DNA from 2 places in the Mesorhizobium sp. P2_H9 genome. Region 1 is predicted to be linked to the other one. Evidence: predicted binding sites of a transcription regulator. Region 1 holds the regulator's gene; the other holds the start of a gene.

Region 1 (14,268 bases):
CCGTTGCTCACCTCGCTCCCACCCAGTTCGATCGCAATGGCGACCTCGATGCGCAACTGGCGTCGCTGCGGCCCGACATCGTCGTCGACGCCAGCGGTCCGTTCCAGGCCTATGGCGAGGGGCGCTACCGGCTGATCGAGGCCTGCATCGGTAACGGCGTAAACTACCTCGATCTCGCCGACGGTTCGGATTTCGTCGCCGGCGTTTCCGGCTTCGACGTGGCGGCGAAAGTGGCTGGCCTGTTCGTGCTGTCCGGCGTTTCCAGTTTTCCGGTGCTGACGGCAGCGGTGGTGCGCCGCCTGTCGTCAGAGATGACGCGCATCGACAGCATTCGCGGCGGCATTGCGCCGTCGCCCTATGCCGGCGTCGGCGAAAACGTCATCCGCGCCATTGCGGGCTATGCCGGCCAGCCGGTCCAGCTCGTGCGCGACGGCCAGAAGCGCCAAGGCCATCCGCTGACCGAACAGCTTCGCACCACGATCGCGCCTCCCGGCCGTGTACCGCTGCACAACACGCTGTTCTCGCTGGTCGACGTGCCGGACCTGCGGGCGCTGGCAGAACTGTGGCCTGAGGCGAAAACCATCTGGATGGGCGCCGGGCCGGTTCCAGAGCTGCTGCATCGCGCGTTGATCGCGCTGGCGTGGCTGGTGCGCATTGGACTGGTCCGCTCGCTGTCGCCGCTCGCCCCGCTGATGCATCTTGCGACGAACCGGCTGCGCTGGGGTGAGCATCGCGGCGGCATGTTTGTCGCAGTGGAAGGGACGGACCGGTCGGGTGCCGCAGTCAAACGCTTATGGCATCTTTTGGCGGAAGGCGATGACGGGCCGCTGATCCCGGCGATGGCGGTCGAGGCGCTGGTCCGAAAGACGCTGGACGGAGACAGGCCGGCGCCAGGCGCGCGGGCGGCCGTGTACGATTTGGAACTTGAAGACTACGAAGCGCTCTTTGCCAGCAAGACGATTTACACCGGCTTCAGGGACGATACTGCCGACAAGGAAAAGCCGCTCTATGCCGCCTTGCTCGGCGACGCCTGGCAAAGCCTGCCAAGAGAGATCCGCGCCATGCACGACCACGCTATTGCGGCGCAAGGACGCGCCAGCGTCGAGCGCGGGCGCAGCATCCTTAGCCGGCTATCGGCCTGGATGGTCGGCTTTCCCGAGGCGAGCGCCGACACCCCCGTGCGTGTCGATTTCGAAGCCGACAAGGGCGAGGAGACCTGGACGCGGACCTTTGGCGAGCACCGCTTTTCAAGCCGCCAGTTCGAAGGCCGTGGCCGGTCGCAGCGGCTGCTGTGCGAACGTTTCGGGCCGCTGAGTTTCGCCATGGCGCTAGTGGCCGAGGAAGGGCAGCTGTCACTCGTCCTGCGCCGCTGGAGCCTTTTCGGCCTGCCGCTGCCGATGTTTCTGTGCCCGCGCTCGACATCCTACGAGGCCGTGGAAGACGGCCACTTCCGCTTCCATGTCGAGATTTCGCATCCGCTCACCGGCATGATCGTGCGCTACCGTGGTTGGCTGGAGCCGTCCGTCTCGCAAGGCTCCAGACAGCCCCAGGAGACCGTAGTGCTGGGCAATTAGCGCCATCGGCAAGCTTGTGTGCTTGCGCAACGCGCCGCCAGGGACGAAGATTTTTGGAGCGCCTGTCGAAATCGGGCGTGGCCGCGCGACATACGTTCGGCCCGCACCGATGCGGCCCTGTAACCACGGGAGATGACCATGCAGTACCTGCTTCTTATCTATTCCAACGAAGCCGCAATGGCAGCCGCGCCCAAGGATGCGGCCATCCAGATGAGCGCCGCCTATAGCGCCTATACCGAAGCGATGAAGAAGGCCGGCGTGTTCCTGGCCGGGGAACGGTTGAAACCGACGAAGATCGCTACCACCGTGCGGGTGGCCAGCGGCAAGACCAACGTGATCGACGGTCCCTATGCCGACACCAAGGAGCAGCTCGGCGGCTACTATCTGATCGAGGTGGCTGACATGGACGCGGCGATCTCTTGGGCGGCGCGCTGTCCCGGTGCCAGCACCGGCACCATGGAAGTGCGGCCGATCTGGCCGATGGCAGAATACATGCCAGCATACACTGCGTGACAGCCGGTAGACCAGACACTGCACGGGCGGCGGCGGAAGCTGCTGCCCGGCAGAGCTACGGCAAGCTGGTTGCCTATCTCGCCGCGCGCACGCGCGACGTGGCCGGCGCCGAAGACGCGCTGGCCGATGCCTTTGCCGCAGCCCTGGAACGCTGGCCGCAAACCGGGGTGCCCGAAAAGCCTGAGGCCTGGCTGCTGGCGGTGGCGCGGCGGCGCAGCGTCGATGCGGTCAGGCGCCAGCTGACCAGCGAGGCCGGGCGCGATCACCTCAAGCTGATCGCCGAGGAAATGGAGGCGCGCATGACCGACGAAGACCTGCCTGACGAGCGGCTTCGGCTGATGTTTGCCTGCGCACATCCGGCGATCGAGGCTGGCGTGCGGGCGCCGCTGATCCTGCAGACGGTTCTGGGCTTCGACGCCGCAACGATCGCTTCCGCTTTCCTGGTGTCGCCGGCGACGATGAGCCAGCGCCTGGTGCGCGCCAAGTCGCGTATCCGCGAGACCGGCATTCCGTTCCGCGTGCCGGAGCGGGAAGAGCTTGGCGAGCGGCTGGACACGGTGCTGGAGGCGATCTACGCCGCCTTTGCCGAAGGCTGGTCGGACCCCGCCGGCACAGAAACGCGAGGGCGCAACCTTGCCACCGAAGGCATCTGGCTCGGCCGGCTGGTCGCCTCGCTGATGCCTGACGAACCGGAGGCACTGGGGCTGCTGGCGCTGATGCTGTTTGCCGAAGCGCGGCGTGCGGCGCGGCGCAACGCCGCCGGGGACTACGTGCCACTGGCCGAGCAGGATCTTGCGCTGTGGGATGATGCCCTGATCGACGAGGCGGAGGCCTTGCTCAGACACGCCGCCGGCAAAGGCGTCATCGGCCGCTATCAGCTCGAGGCGGCCGTGCAATCCGCCCACACGACTCGGCGGCTGACCGGCCGGACCGACTGGGTGGCGATCCGGGAGCTTTATGATGCCTTGTCGGTAATTGCCGGTTCGCCCGTGGTGTCGATCAACCGCGCGGTGGCGATTGCCGAGGCCGAAGGTGCTGCGGCAGGGCTGGCGGCGCTTTACGTGCTGGGTGACGACAAGCGGCTTGACGACTACCAGCCCTATTGGGCGGCCCGCGCCGGTCTGCTGGCCAGGCTCGGCAACATACCGCAGGCCAGCGAGGCCTATGACCGGGCGATCGGCCTCGAACGCGACCCGGCCGTGCGCCGGTTCCTGCAGGCAAAGCGCGCCGCGCTGAAGAATTGAGCGCCGGGAAACGTCGCTTCGCTGCCAGCAATTCGTTCAGGCCGGCCACATGTCATGCGAGGCGTTCAGCTTCCGCATCACCGGATGCTGGCGCAACCCGGCCCACAGGCGTTCGATGTTCGGCCAGGCGGTTCGAACTTTCTCGACCTCGGGATGCCAGGCGACCAGCATGACGAGATAGATGTCGGCCAGCGAGAGCCGGTCGCCGACCAGCCACTCGCGGTTTTCGAGGGCGGCGTCGACAATGGCAAAGTCGCGATCCATCTCGGCAACCGCCGCCTCCTTGACGGCTTCCACGCCGCCGGGGTCGGCCGTGTAGCGATGCGCGTAGAAGAACCTTAGGGCGGCCGGGTAAATGACCGACGACATGAAGGTCATCCAGCGCAGGAAATCGGCGCGAGCAGGTGAACCGATTGCTGGCGCCAGATCCGCCTCCGGGTGACGCTCGGCAAGCAGGATGCACATGGCCGCCGACTCGGTGATCGAGTTGCCGTCCGGCAAGGTCAGCACCGGAACCTGGTTCAACGGACTGATGTCGAGAAAGGTCGGGTCCGGCGGCTTCGGGACGTCGATCTGGTCGAACGGCACTCCGGCCAGCGCAAGGGCTGCCTCGACGACGAAGCCGCCGCTGTTGGGGCGCGTATAGAGTTTGTACATGAAGTCCTCCGCCGGCCTGCGCAAAGCAGGCCGGCGGCCATTGGACACGCAAGCCGCGTCCCGCTCAAGCGAGCGGCAGCGGCCACGGAGGGTTTTTTCGGCGGTCCAGCGAAACCTACGAGCCAAGCCCTTCAAACAGAATCGTCGACAGATAGCGTTCGGCGAAGGATGGGATGATCACCACCAGGTTCTTGCCCTTGTTCTCCGGTCGCGAGCCGACGACGATGGCTGCCTGCAGGGCGGCGCCCGACGAGATGCCGACCGGCACGCCCTCGAGGCGGGCGACGAGGCGGGCATTGGCGACCGAATCCTCGTTCGAGACCCTGACGATCTCGTCATAGATCGTCGTGTCGAGGATTTTTGGCGCGAAGCCGGCGCCGATGCCCTGGATCTTGTGCGGGCCGGGCTGGCCGCCGGACAGCACTGGCGACGCCTCAGGCTCGACAGCGACGACATGGACCGACGGTTTGCGCTTCTTAAGCACCTGGCCAACGCCGGTGATGGTGCCACCGGTGCCGATGCCGGCGACGAAAATGTCGACCTCGCCATGGGTGTCGTTCCAGATTTCCTCGGCCGTCGTGGTGCGGTGTATCTCCGGATTGGCGGGATTTTCGAACTGCTGCGGGATGACGGCGTCGGGCAGCGTCGCGGCCAGTTCGTCGGCCTTGGCGATGGCGCCCTTCATGCCTTTCGGACCCTCGGTCAGCACCAGTTCGGCGCCGAGCAGCGCCAGCATCTTGCGGCGCTCTACCGACATGGTCTCAGGCATGGTCAATATCAGCTTGTAGCCCTTGGCGGCAGCGGCAAAGGCGAGCGCGATGCCGGTGTTGCCGGAGGTCGGCTCGACCAGCGTGGTCTTGCCGGGCGTAATCCTGCCGGACGCCTCGAGCGCTTCGATCATCGCCACGCCGATGCGGTCCTTGACCGAGGCGATGGGGTTGAAGAATTCGAGCTTGGCCAGAAGATTGGCGACGACGCCCTTTTCCCTGGCGAACTTGTCGAGCCGCACCAGCGGTGTGTCGCCGATCGTCTCTGTGATCGAATTGTAGATGCGGCCGCGACCGGGCACGCGCGCTGAGGTGACGGGCTTGTTCATTGGTTTCGCTCCCAGGATTTCAGGCAAGTGGACTCTAGGCGTCAGGGTATGGCCGGCAAGATAAGCTGTCGACCGGAAATATCCGAGTGGAGCCTGTGCTTAAAGCACCCCGGCATCGGAAAACGGTTTCCTGAAACGAGCCGATTCTGGAATGGCTTGGCCGAAACGCGCCTATTGGCGAGCGGCAATCGCTGCCGCCGCGCCGACCATGAAGCCGGCGGCGGTGCGGTTCAGGGCTTTCAGCGCGCGCGGCGACTTAAGGAACCAGCGCGCCTTTGCCGCCAGCGCCAGATAAGGCACCAGCACCACCAGCAGCACGACGACGGTGAGCGCGACCAGGATGCCGTAGTCGACGAGCGTGATGGTCTTCAGGTCGACGATGGTCGGCGTGATGGCGAGGTAGAAGATCATCGTCTTCGGATTGCCAAGCGTGACGGTGAGGCCGGCGATGAAGCTGGACAGCAGTCCGCCCTTGCCCTTTTTCGCCTCGACCGTTTCGGGTGTGATGCCGCTGGTCCAGAAGCGCCAGCCGAGGAAGGCCAGATAGGCAACGCCGAGCCATTTGATGGCCAGGAAGACCATGCCAAAAGTCTGGGCGACGAAGGCGAGGCCGAGCACCACGGCGGTGAGATAGGTGACGTCGCCGAGCATCAGCCCAAACGACATCGCCAGCGACGAACGAAAGCCGGAGCCGAGCGCCCGCGCCACAAGTGCTGTGACGCCGGGGCCGGGAATGGCGGCGGCGATGCCGAGAGCGGCGCTGTAGGCGAGGAATCCGGTAAGGGTCATGCGACAGCTTTAGCGCAAAGCCGGGTGAGGGTGAATTCCCTCAAGGCCGGATTCGATTGCACCAGTGGGTCAGGAGCCGCCATGGGTGATGCGCCAGATGGTGCCGCTGCCGTCTTCGGTGACGATCAGCGCGCCATCCTTTGCCACCGCCACGCCGACCGGGCGGCCCCAGACCTCGTCGTCGGAGATGACGAAGCCGGTGATGAAATCCTCATACTCGCCGGTCGGCTTGCCGTCCTTGAACCGCAACCTGACCACCTTGTAGCCGGTGCGGATGCCGCGATTCCACGAGCCGTGCAGGGCGACGAAGGCATCGCCCTGATAGTCGGGCGGAAAATTCCCGCCAGTATAGAAGGCGATGTTGAGCGGCGCCGAATGGGCCTGGATCAGCACATCGGGGATGGTGGCCTTGCCGGCGAGGTCGGTGCGTTCGCCCTTGTGGCGCGGATCCTCATTGTTGCCGATATAGTACCAGGGCCAACCGTAGAAGGCACCATCCTTGACGGTGGTTGCGTATTCGAACGGCACATTGTCGCCGAGCGCGTCGCGCTCATTGACCACACACCAGAGCGCGCCGGTGGCCGGCTGCACGGTCATGCCCGAACAATTGCGCAGGCCGGTGGCGACGATGCGGCCATTCTTGCCGTCGGGATCGAAGGCCAGCACATCGGCGCGACCATCCTCGGCGCCCCAGGCCGCACCCAGCGGCATTGACTTGGCCCAGGCGTCGAGGCCGCCCTTGGGCCGCTTGCCCATGCCCTCGGCGACGTTCGAACCGGAGCCGACCGAGAGATAGAGCGTCTTGCCATCAGGCGAGAAGGCGATGTCGCGGGTCCAGTGGTGGCTCGAGGGAATGTTGGCTACGACGGTTTCCGGCTGGCCGGAAGCCTTGAGGTCGCCGTCGCGATAGGCAAAGCGAACGACGCTGTTGCTGTTGGCGACATAGACCCATTGCGGACTGTCTCCCTTGGGATAGAAGGCGATGCCATAGGGCTGGGTGAGGCCGTTGGCGAAGATCGCCTCCTCGGCGGGTTTGGCGCTGCCCTGCGTGAGACGATAGACGCGGATCTGGTTGGCCCTGCTGTCGGCGACGAAGAGGTCGCCATTGGGCGCGACGCGCACGACGCGCGGGCTGGCGATGCCTGAGGCGATCATCTCGGCCGAAAAACCCGGCGGCATCTGCGGCCTGGCGCCTTCCGGCCGGTCCGCCAGGCCGGCGCCATTGGATGCGGATTCGGTAAGGAAGGGCGCCTGCAGATCCTCAGGCAGGATCAGGCGCCGCACGCCCGGCCTGTCGTCCCTCCAGTCGCCAAAGGCGGCTTCGCCTTTCAGCAGCGGCTGATCCGCTTGGGCAAATGCCGCCATGGCGAAAAACAAGGCGGCGGAAATAGCCGTCGGACCGGCAAATCGCATCATGCTGAACTCCATGGCTTCACCTCGACACGGCGAAACGGGTGGGCTCGTCGGTCGTTCCGCATCACACGGGGTGTTGAAGGGATCGAGACTCAGTTTCCGGCGGCGTAGAAATCGTCGTCGAGGCGCTTTTCCAGCTCGACGAGATCGGCCGGCAGCGGCAGGCCCATGGCCCGCATTTCCCTCAGCTTCTCGCGCAGCTGTTCCTGCACCTCATGCTGATCCTCCGGCTGGTTGACCATCTCTTCGAGCAGCAGGCTGATCTGCGCCTTGATCTCTTCGAAAGCCATTGTTTTTCTCCTTGCGCAGCCTTGCCATGAGGCAACTTGATATTCAGGTCAGGCCGACCTCACCTGAATATCAATACACCTCAACGGAGCATGCGCGATATCAGCTGCGCCGTATAGTCGACCATTGGCACGATGCGGGCGTAGTTCAGCCGGGTTGGGCCGATGACGCCGAGCGCGCCGATGACGCGGGCGTCCTTGTCGCGATAGGGCGCGACGACCAGCGACGAACCCGACAGCGAAAACAGCTTGTTTTCCGAGCCGATGAAGATGCGCACGCCGGAGCCTTCTTCGGCGAGGTCGAGCAGCTGGATCAGCCCGTCCTGCGTCTCCATGTCCTCGAACAGATGCCGCAGCAGCTCGATCTCGGCGTGGGCGGTGACATTTTCGAGCAGGTTGGCGCGGCCGCGGACGATGAGCCGCGCCGGCAGGCCGCTGTCGGCGCCGGCCCAGACCGCTAGGCCTTTCTCGACCAGATCCTGCGACAGCGTGTCGAGCGCCGCCTTGGTCTCTTCCTTGACGCGGGCGATCTCGACCCGCGCCTCGGCCAGCGTGCGGCCGCGGATGTGGGCGTTGAGGAAGTTGGAGGCTTCATGCAACTGCGAGACGGTGACGCCGGCGGGCAGGTCGATGACACGGTTTTCGACGTCGCCGTTCTGCGACACCAGCACGGCCAGCGCCTTGGTCGGCTCGAGCTGGATGAATTCGATATGCTTGAGCGCCACTTCGTTCTTGGCGGTCAGCACCAGGCCGGCGCCGCGCGACATGCCGGACAGCATCTGGCTGGCTTCGGTCAGCATGTGTTCCAGCGTCGCGCCCGAGCCGGAGGCGCGCACCTGCGCCTCGATGGTGCGGCGCTCCTCGTCGGAGAGATCGCCCAGTTCCATGAAAGCATCGACGAAAAACCGCAGCCCGGCCTGGGTCGGCAAGCGACCGGCGGAAATGTGCGGAGCGTAGATCAGGCCGAGATGCTCGAGGTCGCTCATCACATTGCGGATGGTGGCCGGCGACAGCGACGATGGCAGGATGCGCGACAGGCTGCGCGAGCCCACAGGTTCGCCGTCCTTCAGATAGGAATCGACGATGCGCCGAAAAATATCGCGCGAGCGCATATCAAGCGACTGCAGCGCGGGCGACAGCAAACTGGGTTCGGCAACTGCCTTGGTCATTCGAGCCAAAAACCTCCGGCTAAAGGATATAGACTTCACCGGCGCCCGCGCAACCCGGTGTCTGTGTCTCAGATCACTCGGTGTCTGTGCCAGATCACCCGGCGCCTGTGTCAGGTCGCCCGGCGCCTGTGTCAGGTCGCCCGGCGCCTGTGTCAGGTCGCCCGGCGCCTGTGTCGGCCATTTTCCTTTGCGCCATGGGCCCCATGCGGTTACAAGCCGGCCACGATTCCGAAAAACATAGGAAAACAGCCTGAATGCGCCCTTCCAAACGCCAATTCGACGAAATGCGCGCCATCTCCTTCGAGCGCGGCGTCTCCAAGCACGCCGAAGGCTCGTGCCTGGTGAAGTTCGGCGACACGCATGTGCTGTGTACGGCGAGCCTTGAGGAGAAGGTGCCGGGCTGGATGCGCAACTCCGGCAAGGGCTGGGTGACGGCCGAATACGGCATGCTGCCACGCTCGACCGGCGAGCGCATGCGCCGCGAGGCGTCCGCCGGCAAGCAAGGCGGCCGCACGCTGGAAATCCAGCGTCTGATCGGCCGCTCTTTGCGCGCCGTGGTCGACCTGCAGGCGCTGGGCGAACAGCAGATCACCGTCGACTGCGATGTCATCCAGGCCGACGGCGGCACCCGCACCGCTTCGATCACCGGCGGCTGGGTGGCGCTCTACGACTGCCTGCGCTGGATGGAAGCCCGGCAGATGGCCAGCGTCGCCAAGGTGCTGAAGGATCATGTCGCGGCGATCTCCTGCGGCATCCATGACGGCCAGCCGGTCATCGACCTCGATTATGTCGAGGATTCCTCGGCCGGTACCGACGCCAATTTCGTCATGACCGGCAAGGGCGGCATCGTCGAGATCCAGGGCACGGCCGAGGGCGAGCCTTTTTCCGAGGATCAGTTCGCGGCGCTGATGGGCTTGGCCAAGAAAGGCATCCAGCGGCTGGTCAGCCTGCAGCAGATGGCTGTGGCGTAACCTTCGGCTTCACGATGACCCCCGCCGCCATCCTGGAATCAGCCCTCTACGTCACCGATCTGGCGGCGGCCGAAGCGTTCTACACCGACATCCTCGGCCTCGATCTGCTCGGCAAGGTCGACGGCAGGCACATTTTCTTCCGCTGCGGTTCCGGCGTGCTGCTGGTCTTCAATGCCGAGGCGACGAAAGTCCCGCCGGCGCCCGATGCGCGGCTGAAGGTGCCGCCGCACGGCACGGTTGGCGACGGCCACCTCTGCTTTGCGGCAAGCGCTGCCGAGATCGCCCGCTGGAAGGCGCATCTCGAGGCGAAAAAGATCGCCATCGAAAGTGAGTTCGAATGGCCGCAAGGCGGCCGCTCGATCTATATTCGCGACCCCTCGGGCAACTCGATCGAATTCGCCGAGCCAAGAATCTGGGGCCTTTGATGCATTCTCTCGATGGCAAGAAGATCGTCGTTGCCAGCCATAATGCCGGCAAATTGCGCGAATTCGCCGATCTGATGGGGCCGTTCGGCTTCGAAGCGAAATCGGCCAAGGACTATGGCCTGCCGGAGCCGGACGAGACCGGCACCACGTTTGAGGAAAACGCCTACATCAAGGCGCTGGCCGCGGCCAAGGCGACCGGCCTGCCGGCGCTGTCGGACGATTCCGGCCTGTGCGTCGATGCGCTCGACGGCGCGCCCGGCGTCTACACCGCCAATTGGGCCGAGACGCCGGATGGTTCGCGCGACTTCGGCATGGCCATGCAGCGCACCGAAGTGGCGCTGCAGGAAGTCGGCGCGGCTCTGCCGGAACAGCGCAAGGGCCGCTTCGTCGCCGTCATTTGCCTGGCCTTTCCCGACGGCGATGCCGAGTACTATCGCGGCGAGGCCGAGGGAACGCTGGTGTGGCCGCCGCGCGGCGAGCTCGGCTTCGGCTACGACCCGGTGTTTTTGCCCAATGGTTTCGACAAGACTTTTGGCGAGATGAGTGCCGAGGAAAAACACGGCTGGAAGCCCGGCCAGCCGACCGCATTGTCGCACCGCGCCCGCGCCTTCCAGAAATTCGCCCAAGCGCGACTTGGTTCGGAATGATTGGGTCCGGCATGACCATGCCCCTCGACCGCAGCCCCGGCTTCGGCGTCTACATCCATTGGCCGTTCTGTGCGGCCAAGTGCCCCTATTGCGACTTCAACAGCCATGTCCGCCACCAGCCCGTCGACCAGGAGCGTTTTGCCCGCGCCTTCGAGACCGAGCTCAAGACCATGCGCGAACGCACCGGACCGCGCGACGTCACCAGCATTTTTCTCGGCGGCGGCACGCCGTCACTGATGAAACCGGAAACGGTGGCGGCGGTGCTGGACGCGGTGGCCAAAAACTGGACGGTGCCCGATGGCATCGAGGTGACGCTGGAAGCCAATCCGTCCTCGGTCGAGGCGGAGCGCTTTCGCGGCTATCGCGCGGCCGGCGTCAACCGGGTGTCGCTCGGCGTGCAGGCGCTGAACGACAAGGATTTGCGTTTTCTCGGCCGCTTGCACAATGTCGATGAGGCGCTGCATGCGATCGGGCTGGCGCGCGAAATCTTTCCGCGGCTGTCGTTCGACCTGATCTATGCGCGGCCCGGCCAGACGCCAGAGGCTTGGGCATTGGAGCTCGAACAGGCGATCGGCCACGCCGCCGACCATCTGTCGCTCTATCAGCTGACGATCGAGGAAGGCACGCCGTTCCACGCGCTGCATGCGGCAAAGAAGTTTGCCATTCCCGACAATGACCACGCCGCCGACCTCTATGCGCTGACGCAGGAAATCACCGCGGCGCACGGGCTGCCGGCCTATGAGATCTCCAACCACGCCCGGCCAGGCGCGGAAAGCCGGCACAACCTCACCTATTGGCGCTATGGCGAATATGTCGGCGTCGGCCCCGGCGCGCATGGCCGCTTCATCGAAAACGGCCGCCGCACAGTCACGATCGCCGAGAGAATGCCGGAGACCTGGGCCAATCTGGTCGAGGCCAAGGCTCATGGCGTCACCGGTGGCGAAATCCTGACCCGTTCGGAGGAGGCCGACGAGTTCCTGTTGATGGGCTTGCGGCTCGCCGAAGGCATCGACCTGTCGCGCTACGAAGCGTTTTCCGGACGCAGCCTGTCGACGGCGCGGCTGACGGTACTGCAGGACGAAGGGCTGGTGGCGCCGATCGGCAACGCCCGGCTGCGCGCCACGGCCGCCGGCATGATCGTGCTCGACGCCGTGGTGGCGGATCTGGCGAGATAACCCCTTTGAAAAACGTGCTCTTCGTCTGCAGCCAGAACCGCTTGCGCAGCCCGACTGCCGAGCAGGTGTTTTCCAAGCGCCAGGATATCGAGGTCGCATCGGCGGGAACAAACCACGATGCCGACACGCCGCTGACGCATGAGCTGGTGGCGTGGGCCGACATCATCTTCGTCATGGAGAAGGCGCACCGCACCAAACTGCAGAAGAGATTTAGGGACAGCCTGAGCAAGGCCCGGGTGATCTGCCTCGACATCCCCGACGACTACGAATTCATGGATCTGGAGCTGATTGATCTGCTGAAGGCACGGGTGTCCAGGTATCTGGGCTAAGGCGTTCTAGAACCGCCATTCCGTGCATATGGCGCCTAGGCGTCGTGTTTGTGGCGGCGTTTGGTGCGGTCTTTTTCGGCAAGCGCCTCCCCAGGCCGGACCTGCTTGGCAGTGCCCTTGTCGCGGCGGATATGCTGGTCGGCAATAGGATGCGGCGGGACGCCTTCCCTGGTGGTTTTCGTTTCAAGACGGGTGATGAAAATATCGAAGCGATTGGGCATCGTCCGGTCAGTGCTCCGTCGTGCTGTCGGGTTCGTTGTCGGAAAGCCTGATCTCCGCTGCCGGCGCGCGCGGGACAGGCTTTTGCGACTGTCTGTTGCCTTTTTCGCTCGGCACGCTGTCCTTCGGCGCGGCAAAGCGCTTGCGGCCGGCATAGTAGGGCTCGAAAACGTCCTGGATCTTCAGGCTGTCCATCCTGTCCTCCTCCTCAGAGACTCAGGGGGTAAATTCGCCGGGCTTGGTTTCGTTCCCCACTGTGGCAAAGGCATGGCGGCCACATTACATCGCGGTCACGTTTTGCAACCGCGCCTGCTCCGTGCCAAACAGGGTAAACGCATTCGAAATATCAGGGGCACTGGTGACCGGTGATACGGCAAAACGCAGCTATGTGATCGGGCAGACCGAGATATCGGTCCGGCCGCTGCAGCCGGCGCTCTATCTGGTGGCGACGCCGATCGGCAATCTCTCCGACATCACGCTGCGCGCGCTGGAAACGCTGGCCGCCGCCGACGTCGTCGCCTGCGAGGACACCCGGGTTTCGCGCGTGCTGCTCGACCGCTATGGCATTCGCCGCCGCACGTCAGCCTATCACGAGCACAATGCCGGCGAGGCCGGGCCAAAACTGATCGCGGCCCTGCAGGCCGGGCAGAGCGTGGCGTTGATCTCCGACGCCGGCACGCCGCTGATCTCCGATCCCGGCTACCGGCTGGTCGGCGAAGCCATCGACCACGGCATTCGCGTCGTGCCGATCCCCGGCCCGTCGGCACCGCTTGCCGCACTGACGGCGTCCGGCCTGCCGTCCGACGCCTTCCTGTTTGCCGGTTTTTTGCCCGTCAAAACCGGACAGCGGCTGACCAAGCTGGAGACGTTCAAGGCAGTGCCGGCGACGCTGATCTTCTTCGAATCGCCGCGCCGGCTGGCCGAGACGCTGGTCGCCATGGTGGACGTGCTGGGCGGCGAGCGGAAAGCCGCGATCGGCCGCGAGCTGACCAAGACCTTTGAGGAAATGCGCACCGGCACATTGCAAATGCTGGCCGACCACTATGCGGCGGCCGACACGCCGAAGGGCGAGATCGTCATCTGCGTCGGGCCCGCTGAGGCCAAGGCCGACCAACCCGCCGATATCGACCGGCTGCTGCTGTCGCTCGCCGCCGAGATGCCGGCCTCAAAGGCAGCGGCGGAAGCGGCGAAGATGACCGGCGGTCAGAAACAGGCGCTCTACCGGCGGCTGCTCGAGCTGAAGGACGGCGGCGGAGAAAGCGGCGGTGGCTGAGCGCCCAAGCGCCAGCCGTCAAAAGGCCTATCGGCGCGGCCATCGCGGCGAATGGCTGGCGGCAGCGGCTTTGATGCTGAAAGGCTATCGGATATTGGCCCGCCGCTATCGCACCAAGCTCGGCGAAATCGACCTGATCGCGCGGCGCGGCAATCTGGTGCTGTTCGTCGAGGTCAAGGCGCGGCGCTCGCTGATCGAGGCCATGGAAGCCATTGCCCACGAATCGGAGCGCCGCATCGAGGGTGCGGCCGATCTCTGGCTGATGCGGCAGCGGGATTATGGAAAACTGTCGATGCGTTTCGACATGGTGGCGGTGCTGCCCTGGCGCTGGCCGGTGCATGTCGAGAATGTGTTTTATGGGAGGGATTAGCTGAGGTCGGCACCCTTCCTTCGTCATCCTAGGGCGAAGCAGGAGCGGAGCGACGTCGCGGAGACCCTGGGATCCATGCCGCGACCTATGTGCGCTTCTGCGGTGGAAAATCTGGAG
Region 2 (14,268 bases), on a different contig from region 1:
ACTTCGGCGATGCTTGGCGACGGGATGGTCTTGGTCATCGAGGACGAATGCAGGTCGCCATGAACGCCCTCCGAGGCCGGTTCCACCGACCAGTACCAGCCTGAATTCGGTTCCGAGAAACGGAGATCGCCAAGGTCGGGGGCGCCGGTCAGCTGCCCGCCTTCGGAGACACCGACGGAGCCGATCAGGTTGAACAGATGCGCCGAAAGCAGGCTGTCGAAACCACGCTCGCTGGCCTGGCGATAGAGCGTGGTGATGAGGGTGAAGATGACGACAAGCGTCAGGATCGCCCAGACCGTGGAAAAGGCGATGACGCGAAACGCCAGCGAACGCGGCCAGAACCGCACTGAAAGCGCTTTTGAGGCGGCCAGCTTTGTAGGAAGAGGTTCCGCCTTACGCCTCCGGTTCGCGCATGCGATAGCCCATGCCACGCACGGTTTCGATCATGTCGATGCCCATTTTCTTGCGAAGCCGGCCCACGAAAACCTCGATAGTGTTGGAATCGCGGTCGAAATCCTGGTCGTAGAGATGCTCGACCAGCTCGGTGCGCGAGACCACCTCGCCCATGTGATGCATCAGATAGGCAAGCAGGCGGAACTCGTGCGAGGTCAGCTTCAGCGGCACGCCGTTGACGTCGGCCTTGGAAGCCTTGGTGTCGAGGCGCAGCGGCCCGCAGGTCAATTCGGATGAGGCATGGCCGGCGGCGCGCCGGATCAGCGCCCTGACCCTGGCCAACACCTCTTCGATATGGAACGGCTTGGTGACGTAGTCGTCGGCGCCGGCGTCGATGCCGGAGACCTTGTCGCTCCAGCGATCGCGCGCCGTCAGGATCAGTACCGGCATCTTGCGGCCGCCGCGACGCCAGCGCTCGACGACGCTGATGCCGTCCATCTGCGGCAGGCCGATGTCGAGCACGACGGCATCATAGGGTTCGGTGTCGCCGAGAAAATGCCCTTCCTCGCCGTCAAAGGCGCGGTCGACGACATAACCGGCGTCGACCAGCGCATCCGATATCTGCCGGTTGAGATCCTTGTCATCTTCGACCACGAGTACGCGCATGCGGGGATCGATACCTGTTGAAGAGTTGGCCTGTTGAAGCGTCGGGCTCAGATATAGGCCGATTCCAGCAGCCTGGGAAACGGAGGCCAGTAGGATGGAAGATCGGGTCAGTTCTGCGGAACGATGATTTCGGAACGGCGCGGGCGCTGTCCGTCCTTGCCCGGGACAAGCACGACGATGACGCAGACCGGCTGGCCGCCGCGCGTCGACTGCGACGCCTTGGCCAGCGTGCCACCGCTCTGCTCGGCAACCTGCTGGCCGATCGCGTAGCAGTCGGACGCGGCCAATACGATCGGCTGGACCTGCGCGGGCATGGCGACCTGCATCGCGGTCGCCTGCGACGCAAACAGTCCGGCCGCGCAAAGCGCCAGTGTCGCGGTTCGGAGATGGGAGCGAAGCGTTGTCATGGTCAGCGTTGTAACGCATCGGTGCTGAACGTGAAATGAACGGTGAAGGCTACTGAAAACATGCCCGCCACACCCCTTGCAACTCGAGACATTCAACCTGAGATTTCACCGCCCAACCCGGTGAAACCGGCGTAAGTCCAGTCTAGACTCCGTTTCACCGATATTGAAAGCGCTCAGGCGTCTTCCCGCGTGATGGCGCGAAAGCGCAGCAGCCCATGATGGACGGCAAGATCCTCGTCATAACGGGCCTCGGCGAACTCCAGCGACAGCCGTGTCTGGCCACGCGGGCCGATGACCAGCGCCGCGTCGGCGAGGCGCGCCTTGATGCGGTCCATGATGGCAAGCGTCTCGGCTTCGCCATGGGCCTTTGACCAGACATGCAGTGTCACCAGCTGATCGGCGTTGTTATCGGCGCCAGTGTCCCAATCAAAAGCGCTGGTCAGGCCGCAGGTCACGTAGGGAAAGGCGACGTTGTCGGTTGCCTGCTCAAGCAGGCCGGCGCCAGCCAACAGCGCCGACAGCGGCGCATCGCTTTTCAATCTCTGGAACAAGGCCTGCTGCAAATCGCCGGGCGCCGTCATTCGTCAATCCCCTCGCCCTTCGCAGTTGAACAGGCTGCGCACCCGTCAACGCTTTCTCGTTCCAGCCTAACCGCGCTGATGTTCCGGCGCTAGATCACCCCGGTCGTCATGTGCGGCCCTTGGCGGCAGCGGCGCCCCTTACGGCCAAGCTGGTTTTTATTTGGTATGCAAGGTGTTTGAAAAACGGTGCTATGACGGCGCCTGGTCTTCTCCAAAACAGTCGAGGTCATTTTCGTGCGCGAGCCATCGGTGCTGCCTGTCTTCGGAAGACTCGGGGTCAAGGCGCCGGTCGTGATTGCCGCGCCGACCGCGTCGAAGGGACTGGAGAAGACGATGACCAGCCTGCGGGCGGCCCTGTCTGCACATGGTGGCCTGGTTTTGAAGCTGTCCGTGGTGGTCTGGACAGTCGTTGTACTGGCGGCGGTGTTCTTCATCACCAAGGCCTGACGCCAGCGACGTCGGTCGCTCGAACGTGGCAATCAAAGGACGTCAGCATGGCAAACCGCTACGCACTGCGCATGGAGCAGCCTGGCAGCTGGACCATTTTCGATATTTTCACCGGCCAGCCCGTCGAGCTCAAGCACCAGGTGATGGTCGGCATGGACATGCGTGACGCCGAGGCGACGGTCGACCGGCTGAATAGCCGAGACGTCAAGCGGCGGGCGAAAGCAGACCGCGGGACCTGATCGTAACCCGGGCGGATTACCGCGGAAGGGTGCGCATCGGCTGAATGTTCTACAGACAGGGGATTGCCGTGAGACCGAGCCTGAAACAGAAGGTCCTGGACGTCTGCGACCGCAAGATCGCGGAGAAAGGCGCCGGCGTCAGCCTGTCGTTCTATGCGTTCTTTGCAAACAGGAATGACGACCCCGAACTTCTCATGGAAGCTGCGGAATGGTGGATCAGAACCCACCGGCTCGACCATTTTGAAAGGGCCGTGAAGATACGGGCCATGGTCGAGGAGATGGACGCCGGCTGATCCTAGATTTCATACACGTCGTTATCCCAAAAAAGCTGCGCAGTTTTGGGCGACGTGCATTAGCCGAAATCAGCCGCGGTCAGCACATACATGCTCCTGCGGGTGCGGGCATAGGCGTTCCTGGCAATGTCGTGGATGGAGCTGGACGCCGTGTCGAAGGCCGCCAGATAGGTGGCCTCGGAGGTCGCCGTCCCCGATGGCGCCTTCGAGATGGCATCGGCGGTGACAGAGAAGGAAATCTGAAACATGCCGTCATGGCCGACAAAGCGGATACGCTTGCCCGCCTCGTCATAGCTGCGGCTTCGGTTGGGGAATGTAAGGCTCATGATTTTACTCCCTTTGGCGCGGCGACGGCTTTCTTGACTGCCGCCCGCTTCTTCTTCGGCGTCGGGTTCAAGGCTTCCGCCACCCGGTCGGCCTCTTCCTTGGCCAGCCGCAATTCGCGCAGCCTGGCCGTCTTGATGACGCGGAGCCTCGCCTCGGACATATATTCGGCAGTCGCCTTGCTGCGCTCGGCGGTTTTCTTCTGCTTGTCGACGAAGCGTGCCTCAGCTTTTTCCATGATCGTTTGAGCGACTTCAGCCATGGACGAAATCTCCTTTTTGACGCGAGAATGTGAAAATGCGTTTCCCCGCTAAAATAGGCACTCGAAAGCGAAATTTCAATTTTCGGATTATTTTGCGATCTTCGAATTCCCGGAATTGAACCGGTCGAATAATACTACCCAATATTTCTGCCGTCCCGCGATTAATTTTTGGCACTCCTATCTATCGAGTGCCAACGGGCCTATATGGAGGCAGCGGCCGCCTATGCCGGCCCCAGAAAGAAGTCCCCATGAAATTTCGGCCACTCCACGACCGCGTCGTCATCAGGCGCGCGGAAAGCGACACCAAATCCAAGGGCGGCATCATCATCCCCGACAATGCCAAGGAAAAGCCGCAGGAAGGCGAAGTGATCGCCGTTGGGCCGGGCGCACGCGACGAAAGCGGTGCGCTGATTGCGCTCGACGTCAAGGCCGGCGACTTCATCCTGTTCGGCAAATGGTCCGGAACCGAGGTCAAGATCGATGGCGAGGACCTTCTGATCATGAAGGAAGCCGACATTATGGGCATCATCGACAAGAGCGAGACCATCGACAAGACCGTGGCGACCAAGAAAGCCGCCTGACGACGCTGTCCATGCCTTGCTGCTCTCCAAACGAACTGGATGAAAAATCATGTCTGCCAAGGAAATCAAATTCTCCACCGATGCCCGTGACCGCATGCTGCGCGGCGTCGAGATCCTCAACAATGCCGTCAAGGTGACGCTCGGTCCCAAGGGTCGCAACGTCATCATCGACAAGGCCTATGGCGCCCCGCGCATCACCAAGGACGGCGTCACCGTTGCCAAGGAAATCGAACTTGCCGACAAGTTCGAGAACATGGGCGCGCAGATGGTGCGCGAAGTGGCCTCGAAGACCAACGACCTCGCCGGTGACGGCACCACCACCGCCACGGTGCTGGCCGCTTCGATCCTGCGCGAAGGCGCCAAGTTCGTTGCCGCCGGCATGAACCCGATGGACCTCAAGCGCGGCATCGACCTTGCCGTGACCGCCGTGGTCAAGGAAATCCAGGCGCGTGCCAAGAAGGTCAAGTCGTCGGCAGAGATCGCGCAGGTCGGCACGATCGCCGCCAATGGCGACGCCACCGTCGGCGCCATGATCGCCAAGGCGATGGACAAGGTCGGCAATGACGGTGTCATCACCGTCGAGGAAGCCAAGACCGCCGACACCGAGCTCGACGTCGTCGAGGGTATGCAGTTCGACCGCGGTTATCTCTCGCCCTACTTCGTCACCAATGCCGAGAAGATGCGCGTCGAGCTAGAGGATCCCTACGTCCTCATCCATGAAAAGAAGCTCGGCAATCTGCAGGCGCTGCTGCCGATCCTCGAAGCAGTCGTGCAAAGCGGCAAGCCGCTGCTGATCATCTCCGAGGACGTCGAAGGCGAAGCGCTGGCGACTTTGGTCGTCAACAAGCTGCGCGGCGGCCTCAAGGTTGCGGCCGTCAAGGCGCCGGGCTTCGGCGATCGCCGCAAGGCGATGCTGGAAGACATTGCCGTGCTAACCGCCGGCCAGATGATTTCCGAGGATCTCGGCATCAAGCTGGAAAACATCACCATCGACATGCTCGGCCGCGCCAAGCGCGTGCTGATCGAGAAGGACACGACGACGATCATCGACGGCGCCGGCCCGAAGGCGACCATCCAGGCGCGCGTCTCGCAGATCAAAGGGCAGATCGAGGAAACCACCTCGGACTACGACAAGGAAAAGCTGCAGGAGCGTCTCGCCAAGCTGTCGGGCGGCGTTGCCGTCATCCGTGTCGGCGGCGTCACCGAGTCGGAAGTCAAGGAAAAGAAGGACCGCATCGACGATGCACTGAACGCCACGCGCGCGGCGGTTGAAGAAGGCATCGTTCCCGGCGGCGGTGTCGCACTGCTGCGCGCCAGGTCGGTGCTCAACGGGATGACCGGCGCCAATGCCGATGTGAATGCAGGCATCTCGATCGTGCTTCGGGCACTCGAAGCGCCGATCCGCCAGATCGCCGAGAATTCCGGCGTCGAAGGTTCGATCGTCGTCGGCAAGCTCTCCGACAGCAAGGATCACAATCAGGGTTTTGATGCCCAGAACGAGATCTATGTCGACATGATCAAGGCCGGCATCGTCGACCCGGCGAAAGTGGTGCGCACCGCATTGCAGGACGCCGGCTCGATCGCTGCGCTGTTGATCACCGCGGAAGCCATGATCACCGACATCCCGGCCAAGGATGCCGCGGCTTCGGCCGGCGGCGGCATGAGCGGCTACTGACCATCGCCTGAAGTGCCCGCCCGGCAAAGCCGGACGGGCCAAACCAGAACAACGGCCGCCGGGAGCACTCCCCCGGCGCGCCAAGGATTTCCGCCAGTCAGGAAGAGTTCCATCAGTCAGCAACGACAGGGAGATCGACAGATGATTACCTTCGTCCCGAAGCCAAATGGCGTTCCGGCGACCAAGCCGGCCGAGGAAAGCCGCTTCGACCGCATCCGCAGGATTGCCGCCGACAAGCACAGACAGACCGACACCGGCACGATACGCCGCGATCCGCAAAAGGCCGGCGACAAACGCCCGATGTGAGGCGCGCGCCGCGTTTCGTCACGAGCCCAGCGCCCGCCGTGTTAAGATACGGGTGATCGGCAGCGCACCCACGCAGGGGCGCCTGTCATTGAACGTTGGTCGCAAGCCTGGCTGTAGCCGTCCAGGAGGCGGAGATGAAACTGCTGATCTTTGGCGCCTCAGGTGCGACTGGACGAGTCCTCGTCTCGGCAGCGCTGGCAAAGGGCCATGCCGTGACCGCCTTCGTTCGCACCCCAAGCAAGCTTGCCGTCAGCCATGAAAACCTGAGGGTGATTGTCGGAGACGTCGCCGACCGGCAGGCGGTGGAGCGCGCCGTTCCCGGCCATGAAGCGGTTTTCAGCTGTCTCGGGGTCGGCGTTCCGCTGAAACACGACCCGGTTGTGGTTGCCGGCATCGGCTTCATCGTCGATGCCATGCAGCGGACCGGACCGGCCGGCTCATCTATCTTTCGTTCCTTGGCGTCCGCGACAGCCGGCGGCAATTGGGGCCGCTGCTCTGCGGCATCATCGTACCGCTTGTGCTGCGTCGTGAAGTGGCCGATCACGAGGCGAAGGAAAACCTTATCGTCCAATCCAGTCTCGACTGGACCATTGTGCGGCCACCAAAGCTCATAAACGCTGCGGCAACTGGCAAATTCCGCCACGGCAACGGTATTCGGGCGTCGTCCCTGTTGCCAACATTGGCACGTGCCGATGTGGCGGCCTTCATGCTCGGCCAGCTCGACGATACCATCTACTCGCGCAAGGCGGTCGCCATCCTGCGCTGACCTCCCTAGGCAGGTCCTTGAAGGCCATTTGAAGCGTAATTATATCAATGACTAAGCGTGCGGTGCACGCGAAACGCAGTGCTTTGGTCAAGCTTCTCTATGGAGGTTGTCATGGCCAATAAACTCATGGAAGGAAAACGTGGCCAGGATCTGATCAATCTGATCCTTGCCGTTTGCCTGTTCATCTCACCCTGGATAATCGGCTTCGCCGCTGAAACCACTGCCGCTTACAACGCCTGGATTGTTGGCGTTGTGCTCGGTGCGCTGGCCTTCGCGACGCTCTCCGTATTCGCCGAGTGGGAAGAGTGGGTGAACCTTGTTCTCGGACTTTGGCTGATCGTTTCACCCTGGCTGCTGGGGTTCGTGGCCAACGCTGACGCGATGGCGACGCATGTCATCCTGGGCGTGCTGGTGGTTGCCGCATCGGCCTGGGCAGTCTGGGACGTCCATCACCCGCACGCGCATGCGTGATCGGTGACGACAAAGGAGGGGCCCGGCGCGTGAGCGGCGGGCTCCGCTGATCGCTGAGAGCGATGCGCCAGCCGGCACCACCTCACGAGACCGGCGCCGCGCCGCCTTGTTCAGTGCGCCGGGCGATGAACTCATCGAGAATGCCTGCGGTGGCGATGGCGGACACCGGCGGCGTGAAGTCGGCAAGCGTCCGTTTCCAGATGCCGGTGGCGCGCTCGGTCGCTGTCTTCGACCCTGAAAGCGTCCAGTTGCCGAAATTCGACCAATCGGCCACCAGCGGCTCATAGAAAGCGGTGCGGTAGCGCGCCATCGTGTGTCCGGCCGAGAAGAAATGCCCGCCCGGCTGCACTTCGGCAATGGCCTCAAAACCGATCGCATCCTCATCACCGGGTGTGGCGGCGCACAGTTCCGCGACGGTCTGCAGTGCCTCGATGTCGGTGATCAGCTTTTCGAAGGAGACGCTGAGGCCGCCTTCGAGCCAGCCGGCTGCATGGATGCACACTGTGGCGCCAGCCAGCACCGAACCCCACAGCGCGAACTGCGTTTCGTGTGCGGCCTGCGCGTCCGAGATGTTGGCGGCGCTGCCGCCGCCGGAACGCCAGGGCAGGCCGGTGAAGCGCGCCAGCTGGCCGGCGCCCAACGTCGCCTTGACATGCTCGGGCGTGCCAAAGGCCGGCGCGCCCGACTTCATGTCGACATTGGACGAGAACGAGCCGTAGACCACCGGCGCACCTGGCCGCACGATCTGCGCCAGCGCCAGCCCGGCCAACGCCTCGGCGTGCTGCAGCGTCAGCGCGCCGGCGACGGTGATCGGCGCCATGGCGCCCGCCAGGCAAAACGGCGTGATGATCAGCACTTGCCCGGCTTTGGCGAAGTCGATGATGCCTTGCGCCATCGGAATGTCGAGCTGGCGCGGCGAGTTGGTGTTGATGATGGTGTAGCAATGGGCGCCAGAACGAAATGCGTCCTCCGACAGGCCGCGCGCCAGACGCAACATCTCGAAGCCGTCCTCGACTTGCGGCGTGCCGCGGGCAAAGACGAACGGGAATTTGTCGGACAGTGTCAGCTGCGCACGATTGACGGCATAGTGGCGGAAGCGATTGTCGATGTCCTGCGGCTCGATGCAGGGGCCCAGCATGTGCAGAACGTCGAAATGCTGCACCAACCGCATGAGATCCTCGAAAGCGGCAAGCGTCCCCGGCCGCCGGCCGCGCTCGAGATCGGTGACGTTGGGGGCGCCGGCTCCAGCCAGGAACGTCATCGAGCCCAGTTCGAGCATGAGGTCGCGGGAACGGTCGCCGGCCAGCGCCCGGATCGATTTGGGAGCCGAGGCCAGTGCTGCCGCCACGATATCGCGACCGATGCGCACCATCTGGCTGTCTTCATCGACGAGCGCGCCGGCGCCGGCGAAGATGCGCCGCGCTTCGGTCAGCAGCACCTTGACGCCGAGCTCCTCAAGCACACGCAGCGCCGTGTCGTGGATGGCGGCGACCTGGTCGTTCGAAAAGATCGGCTGCGGCAGGAACGGGTTTTTCAGCGAACGATAATCCGGCCGGCGGCTGGACTCGCTGCCGGCTTCGCCGGTTCGTCCGCGCCGGCGCTCGCGCCTGACGTCACGTGCGGCGTCATCGACCATGGCCAAACCTCCTCATTGCCGCATCGCCTTCCCCTCGGGATCGTAGGGCGAGGCCGGGATGACGCGCGCCGGCCGCTCTATGCCGACAATATGCACCGACAGCGCCGTGCCTTCGCCGACGAAATCGCGATCGACGAGCGCCAGCGCCAGGCTCTTGCCGACCGTATAGCCATAGCCGCCGGAGGTGACGAAGCCAACGCGCCGGCCGTTGTGCCAGACCGGTTCGAAACCACTGGCGTCGGCGTCGACGGCGTCGATTTCCAGCGTCACCAGGCGTTGTTGGACGCTGCCATCGTCCCGTTGCCGCAACGCCGCCTCGCGACCGATGAAATCGCCCTTGCCGAAGGCGATGAAACGGTCGAGGCCGGTTTGGGCTGGCGTATAGGCCTGGGTGAATTCGCGCGACCAGATGCCAAAGCTCTTTTCCAGCCTGAGTGCGTTCAGCGCATAGAAGCCGATTTCGGCAAGGCCGAGATCCTCGCCGGCGGCGAGCAGTGTTTCGCGCAAAGTGGCATGCATGCTGGCCGGACAGTTGATCTCAAAGCCGACTTCGCCGGCGATGGAAAGGCGGGCAACCCGCGCGCGAACCATGCCGATGTCGAACTCGCCGCAGGCCATGAACGGCAAGGCATCGGCCAAGACATCCTGGTGCGTCGTGCGCGCCACGATGGCCCGCGCATTCGGTCCAGTGACGAGGAAGCCGGCCATGATGTCGGAGAGGTCTATGATCGAAACGCCGTCGGCCGCATGCGCCTCGAACCAGCGCATGTGGAACTCCCGGAGATAGTAGGAGCCCATGATCCAGTACGTTCCGCCGCCCCAGTTGAAGACTGTGAAATCGCCCTTCAGCCGGCCGTCATGGCCGAGCATCGGCGCGAGCTTGGCTTGCCCCCGTTTCGGCAATTTCGAGGCAAGCAGCCGGTCGAGCCAGGCCTCGGCGCCCGGGCCTGACACCGCGTAACGCGAAAAGGCCGAAGTATCGATGAGACCGGCGGCGCGGCGCACCTGCAGCGCCTCGTCGCCGACGATGTCGAAGGCGTTGGAGCGTTTCAGCGTGGTGTTTTCGCGAAAACCCATGGGTGCGAAATAGGCCGGGATTTCCAAGCCCCAGGACGACGTCCATTCGCAGCCCGCCGCCGTCATCCCGTCATAGGCGCCGGGGCGTTTCAGCGGCCGGCCGGCCGGCAGGCGCTCGTTGGGAAAGGTCATGACGAAGCGGCGCGAATAGAACTGGCGTGTCGTCTGCTTTAAATATTCGCGGTTGGCGGCAAAGGCGCCATAGCGGGCGATGTCCATGCCAAAAATGTCGGCTTGCGGCTCGCCGTGGATCATCCACTCGGCCAGCGATTTGCCGACGCCGCCGCCCTGGCTGAAGCCGGCCATGACGCCGCACGCGACCCAGTAGTTTTTGAGGCCGCGCACCGGACCGACGAGCGGGTTGCCGTCCGGCGTGAAGGTGAAGGCGCCGTTGACCCATTTGCGGATGCCGGCCGTCGCCAGGCAAGGAAAGCGCAGATAGGCCCTGGAGAGTTCCGGGCTGATGCGGTCGATGTCTTCCGGGATCAATTCGATGCCGTAGTCCCACGGCGCGCCGTCGATGTTCCAGTGTTTCGGGTTCTGCTCGTAGACTCCGAGCAGGACGCCCTTGCGCTCTTGCCGGAGATAGGCAAAGCCGTCGAGATCGACGGCGAGACCGAGCTCCTTGTCGAGTGCGGCGACCTCCGGAATGTCCTCGGTGATGAAATAATGGTGCTCCATCGGCGTCACCGGCAGGTCGACGCCGGCCATGCGGCCGACCTGCTTGGCCCACAGACCACCAGCATTGACGACATGCTCGGCAACGATCGTGCCTTGCTCGGTCAGCACATCCCAGCTGCCGTCGGCGCGCGGCTTGAGGTCGAGAACACGGTTGCGCAGGATGACATCGGCGCCGCGCTTTTTGGCGGCTCCGGCATAGGCATGCGTGGTGCCATAGGGGTCGAGATGGCCTTCGTTGGAATCGTAGAGGCCACCCAGCACGTCGCTGACATCGACGATCGGGCAGATTTCCTTGATTTCTTCGGGGGTCACCAGCCGGGCGGTTTCGATGCCGACCGACTGGAACACCGCCCAGGCCGATTTCAGCCATTCCCAGCGGGCGGGATCGCTAGCCATGTTGACGCCGCCGGTCATGTGCAGGCCGGCATTCTGGCCGGATTCGGCCCCGATCTCGCGGTAGAGCTTGATTGTGTAGTCCTGCAGGGCGGCGACGTTGGGATCGGCGTTGAGCGCATGGAACCCTGCCGCCGCGTGCCAGGTCGAACCGGCGGTCAGTTCGGCGCGCTCAATGAGCGCGACATCACTCCAGCCGAAGCGCGCCAGATGGTAGAGCACCGAGGCTCCGACCACCCCACCCCCGATGACGACTGCACGATAGTGCGACTTCACGAGCCTCTCCCTCTCGTTGGAAGCCTCATCATACAAACTCTGTACACATGTGTCTAGACACTTGTGTACAGTTGGCTTGCGCACCGCTTCGCACCATGCCACTTGTGTGTCCATGATCATGATCGCTCCGCAAGACGAGCCGGCGCCCGGCAACATCAAGGTGACGCGCTGGGACTGGATCAATCTTGCCCTGCAGACACTGATTTCGGATGGCATCGAAAGCGTGCGCATCCTGCCGCTCGGCCAGAAGCTCGGCGTGTCGCGCTCCAGCTTCTACTGGTATTTCCAGAGCCGCCAGGATCTGCTCGACCAGTTGCTCGCCCACTGGCACGACACCAACACCAAGGCGATCGTCGAACGTGCGCAGCGGCAGGCGCAATCGATCATCATGGGCGTCATGAACGTGTTCGAATGCTGGGCCGACGAGCGGCTGTTCGACCCCAGGCTCGACTTCGCCATCCGCGAATGGGCGCGCCGCTCCGACGATGTGCGCCGGGCGATCGACAAGGCCGACAATGACCGGCTGGGCGCCATTCGCGACATGTATCGCCGCCACGGCTATGACGAGGAGGACGCCTTCATCCGGGCGCGTGTGCTCTACTACATGCAGATCGGCTATTACGTGCTTGACCTCAAGGAGCCGGTCGAGGCGCGGGTCAGCCATCTGGCTGCCTATCTGCGCAGCTTTACCGGCCTGGAGCCCAGCGAGGCTGATGTCGCGCATTTCATGCGCTTCATCGCGGCACGGTGAGCTCCGCCTGACGATACCAGAATCAAAGCCATCTCTACCCGGTCAACAAACCGTGCCGTGTGGCTTCGCCGCCCTTGTGAGCGGTGCTAAAATGGACGAATAGTCTTGCCTGGTGCGCCGCCCTGAAATTGCCCGCAAGCGGGTCTCAGGTAACGGCGTGGGGCGGAATTCTGGAATGACCAGTCCTTTGGAACCGCGCAAGAGAAGGGGCCCGATCGCCGCAGCATTGCTGGCGGTGGATGCGTGGCTCGATTCCTCGCTGTACGAGATCGGCTTCAAGGCCAGTCAGTTCTGGGAAACGGCCACCATCTTTTTCCGGCGCTTCCGCGTGACCGGCTGGCGCCGCGGCATCATCGAAGTGTTGAGCGAAGGTTTTACGATGGGCGCCGGCGGCATCGTCGTCCTTTTGGCGCTGGCCTTGCCGGCCTTCCAGATCACCACCGGCGACTGGCGCACGCAGGGCGACTTCGCCGTCACCTTCCTCGATCGCTACGGCAACGAGATCGGCCAGCGCGGCATCATCCAGCGCGATTCGGTGCCGGTCGACGAGATGCCCGACCATGTCATCAAGGCGGTGCTGGCTACCGAGGACCGGCGCTTCTTCGAGCATTACGGCATCGACGTGCTCGGCCTGTCGCGCGCTATCTTCGAGAATGTGCGGGCAAATTCCGTCGTGCAGGGCGGATCAAGCATCACCCAGCAACTGGCCAAGAACCTGTTCCTGTCGAATGAGCGGACCTTGCAGCGCAAGATCAAGGAAGCCTTCCTGTCGCTGTGGCTCGAGGCCAATCTGTCGAAGAAGGAAATCCTGCAGCTCTATCTCGACCGCGCCTATATGGGCGGCGGCACTTTCGGCATCGAGGCAGCGGCCGATTTCTATTTCGGCAAGAGCGTCAAGGATTTGAACCTCGCCGAGGCGGCGATGCTGGCCGGCCTGTTCAAGGCGCCGACCAAATACGCGCCGCACATCAACCTGCCGGCGGCCCGCGCCCGGGCCAATGTGGTGCTGTCGAACCTCGTCGATTCCGGCTTCATGACCGAAGGCCAGGTGCTGCAGGCGCGGCTGCATCCGGCCGAAATCGTCGACCGCGGCGAACAGAAGAGCCCGGACTATTACCTCGACTGGGCCTTTGACGAGGTCAAGAAAATCGCCGCCAAGACCGGCCAGCATTCGCTGGTCGCCCACACCACCTTCGACGCCAACATCCAGAAGGCGGCCGAGGAATCGATGGAATTCCACCTGCGCCAGTTCGGCAAGGAGTACAACGTCACCGAGGGCGCGGTGGTCGTCATCGAAACCAATGGCGCGGTCAGGGCCATCGTCGGCGGCCGCGACTACGGCGCCAGCCAGTTCAACCGCGCCACCAAGGCGCTGCGCCAGACCGGCTCCTCGTTCAAACCCTATGTCTATGCCACGGCGATGGAACACGGCTTCACGCCGGACTCGGTTGTTTCCGGCGGGCCGATCACCTGGGGTGGCTGGTCTCCTAAAAACTACAGTGGCGGATCGGCCGGCAATGTCACGCTGATCACGGCGATCGCCAAATCGATCAACACCGTGCCGGTGCGGCTGGCCAAGGACCATCTCGGCATCGCGCCGATCAAGGCGATGGCCGAATCATTCGGCGTCGAATCGCCGCTCGAATCGCACAAGACGATGGTGCTCGGCACGTCGGGCATGACGGTGATGGACCAGGCGACAGGCTACAGCGTGTTCGCGCAGGACGGCTTCGTCGGTTCGCGCCACGGCATCACGCAGCTGGTCACCCGAACCGGCGAGGTGGTCTACGACTTCGCCAAGGATGCGCCGCCGCCGCATCGGGTGCTGTCGGAACAGGCGCTCATCTACATGAACACCATGCTGGCGGCGGTGCCGGTGATCGGCACGGCCCGGCGGGCCCAGCTTCCCAACATCGTCGTCGCCGGCAAGACCGGCACCACGCAGTCCTACCGCGATGCCTGGTTTGTCGGCTTCACCGGCAACTACACGGCCGCCGTCTGGCTCGGCAATGACGACTTCACTCCGACCAACAAGATGACCGG

Evidence for each region. The regulator HrcA, encoded in region 1, represses chaperone genes, less so after heat shock. The targets are predictions, from matches to a motif close to GTTAGCACTCNCNNNNNGNGAGTGCTAAC.
Region 2: the regulator HrcA is predicted to act here: its motif matches at 3,780-3,808, upstream of AC1DXN_RS01265 (co-chaperone GroES).

What each region holds. Positions count from the first base shown of each region.
Region 1 covers NZ_JBFUFX010000021.1:38,962-53,229, reverse strand. Annotated here, with positions in the region: gene AC1DXN_RS29345 (DUF4166 domain-containing protein) at 1-1,574, shown strand, start outside; gene AC1DXN_RS29340 (YciI family protein) at 1,713-2,087, shown strand; gene AC1DXN_RS29335 (RNA polymerase sigma factor) at 2,084-3,331, shown strand; gene AC1DXN_RS29330 (glutathione S-transferase family protein) at 3,368-3,988, opposite strand; gene cysK (cysteine synthase A) at 4,104-5,084, opposite strand; gene AC1DXN_RS29320 (LysE family translocator) at 5,256-5,873, opposite strand; gene AC1DXN_RS29315 (PQQ-dependent sugar dehydrogenase) at 5,943-7,289, opposite strand; gene AC1DXN_RS29310 (hypothetical protein) at 7,379-7,576, opposite strand; gene hrcA (heat-inducible transcriptional repressor HrcA) at 7,657-8,742, opposite strand; gene rph (ribonuclease PH) at 8,997-9,713, shown strand; gene AC1DXN_RS29295 (VOC family protein) at 9,728-10,138, shown strand; gene rdgB (RdgB/HAM1 family non-canonical purine NTP pyrophosphatase) at 10,138-10,785, shown strand; gene hemW (radical SAM family heme chaperone HemW) at 10,797-11,960, shown strand; gene AC1DXN_RS29280 (low molecular weight protein tyrosine phosphatase family protein) at 11,966-12,289, shown strand; gene AC1DXN_RS29275 (hypothetical protein) at 12,325-12,510, opposite strand; gene AC1DXN_RS29270 (hypothetical protein) at 12,518-12,703, opposite strand; gene rsmI (16S rRNA (cytidine(1402)-2'-O)-methyltransferase) at 12,867-13,781, shown strand; gene AC1DXN_RS29260 (YraN family protein) at 13,774-14,151, shown strand.
Region 2 covers NZ_JBFUFX010000001.1:238,622-252,889, forward strand. Annotated here, with positions in the region: gene AC1DXN_RS01220 (ATP-binding protein) at 1-347, opposite strand, end outside; gene AC1DXN_RS01225 (response regulator transcription factor) at 394-1,059, opposite strand; gene AC1DXN_RS01230 (hypothetical protein) at 1,167-1,466, opposite strand; gene AC1DXN_RS01235 (DUF3168 domain-containing protein) at 1,640-2,047, opposite strand; gene AC1DXN_RS01240 (hypothetical protein) at 2,297-2,494, shown strand; gene AC1DXN_RS01245 (hypothetical protein) at 2,542-2,733, shown strand; gene AC1DXN_RS01250 (DUF6500 family protein) at 2,802-3,026, shown strand; gene AC1DXN_RS01255 (DUF1488 family protein) at 3,086-3,352, opposite strand; gene AC1DXN_RS01260 (hypothetical protein) at 3,349-3,612, opposite strand; gene AC1DXN_RS01265 (co-chaperone GroES) at 3,861-4,193, shown strand; gene groL (chaperonin GroEL) at 4,243-5,868, shown strand; gene AC1DXN_RS01275 (hypothetical protein) at 6,010-6,174, shown strand; partial or broken gene AC1DXN_RS01280 (NAD(P)-dependent oxidoreductase) at 6,309-6,940, shown strand; gene AC1DXN_RS01285 (SPW repeat protein) at 7,052-7,411, shown strand; gene AC1DXN_RS01290 (trimethylamine methyltransferase family protein) at 7,494-9,047, opposite strand; gene AC1DXN_RS01295 (GcvT family protein) at 9,060-11,474, opposite strand; gene AC1DXN_RS01300 (TetR/AcrR family transcriptional regulator) at 11,587-12,225, shown strand; gene AC1DXN_RS01305 (transglycosylase domain-containing protein) at 12,401-14,268, shown strand, end outside.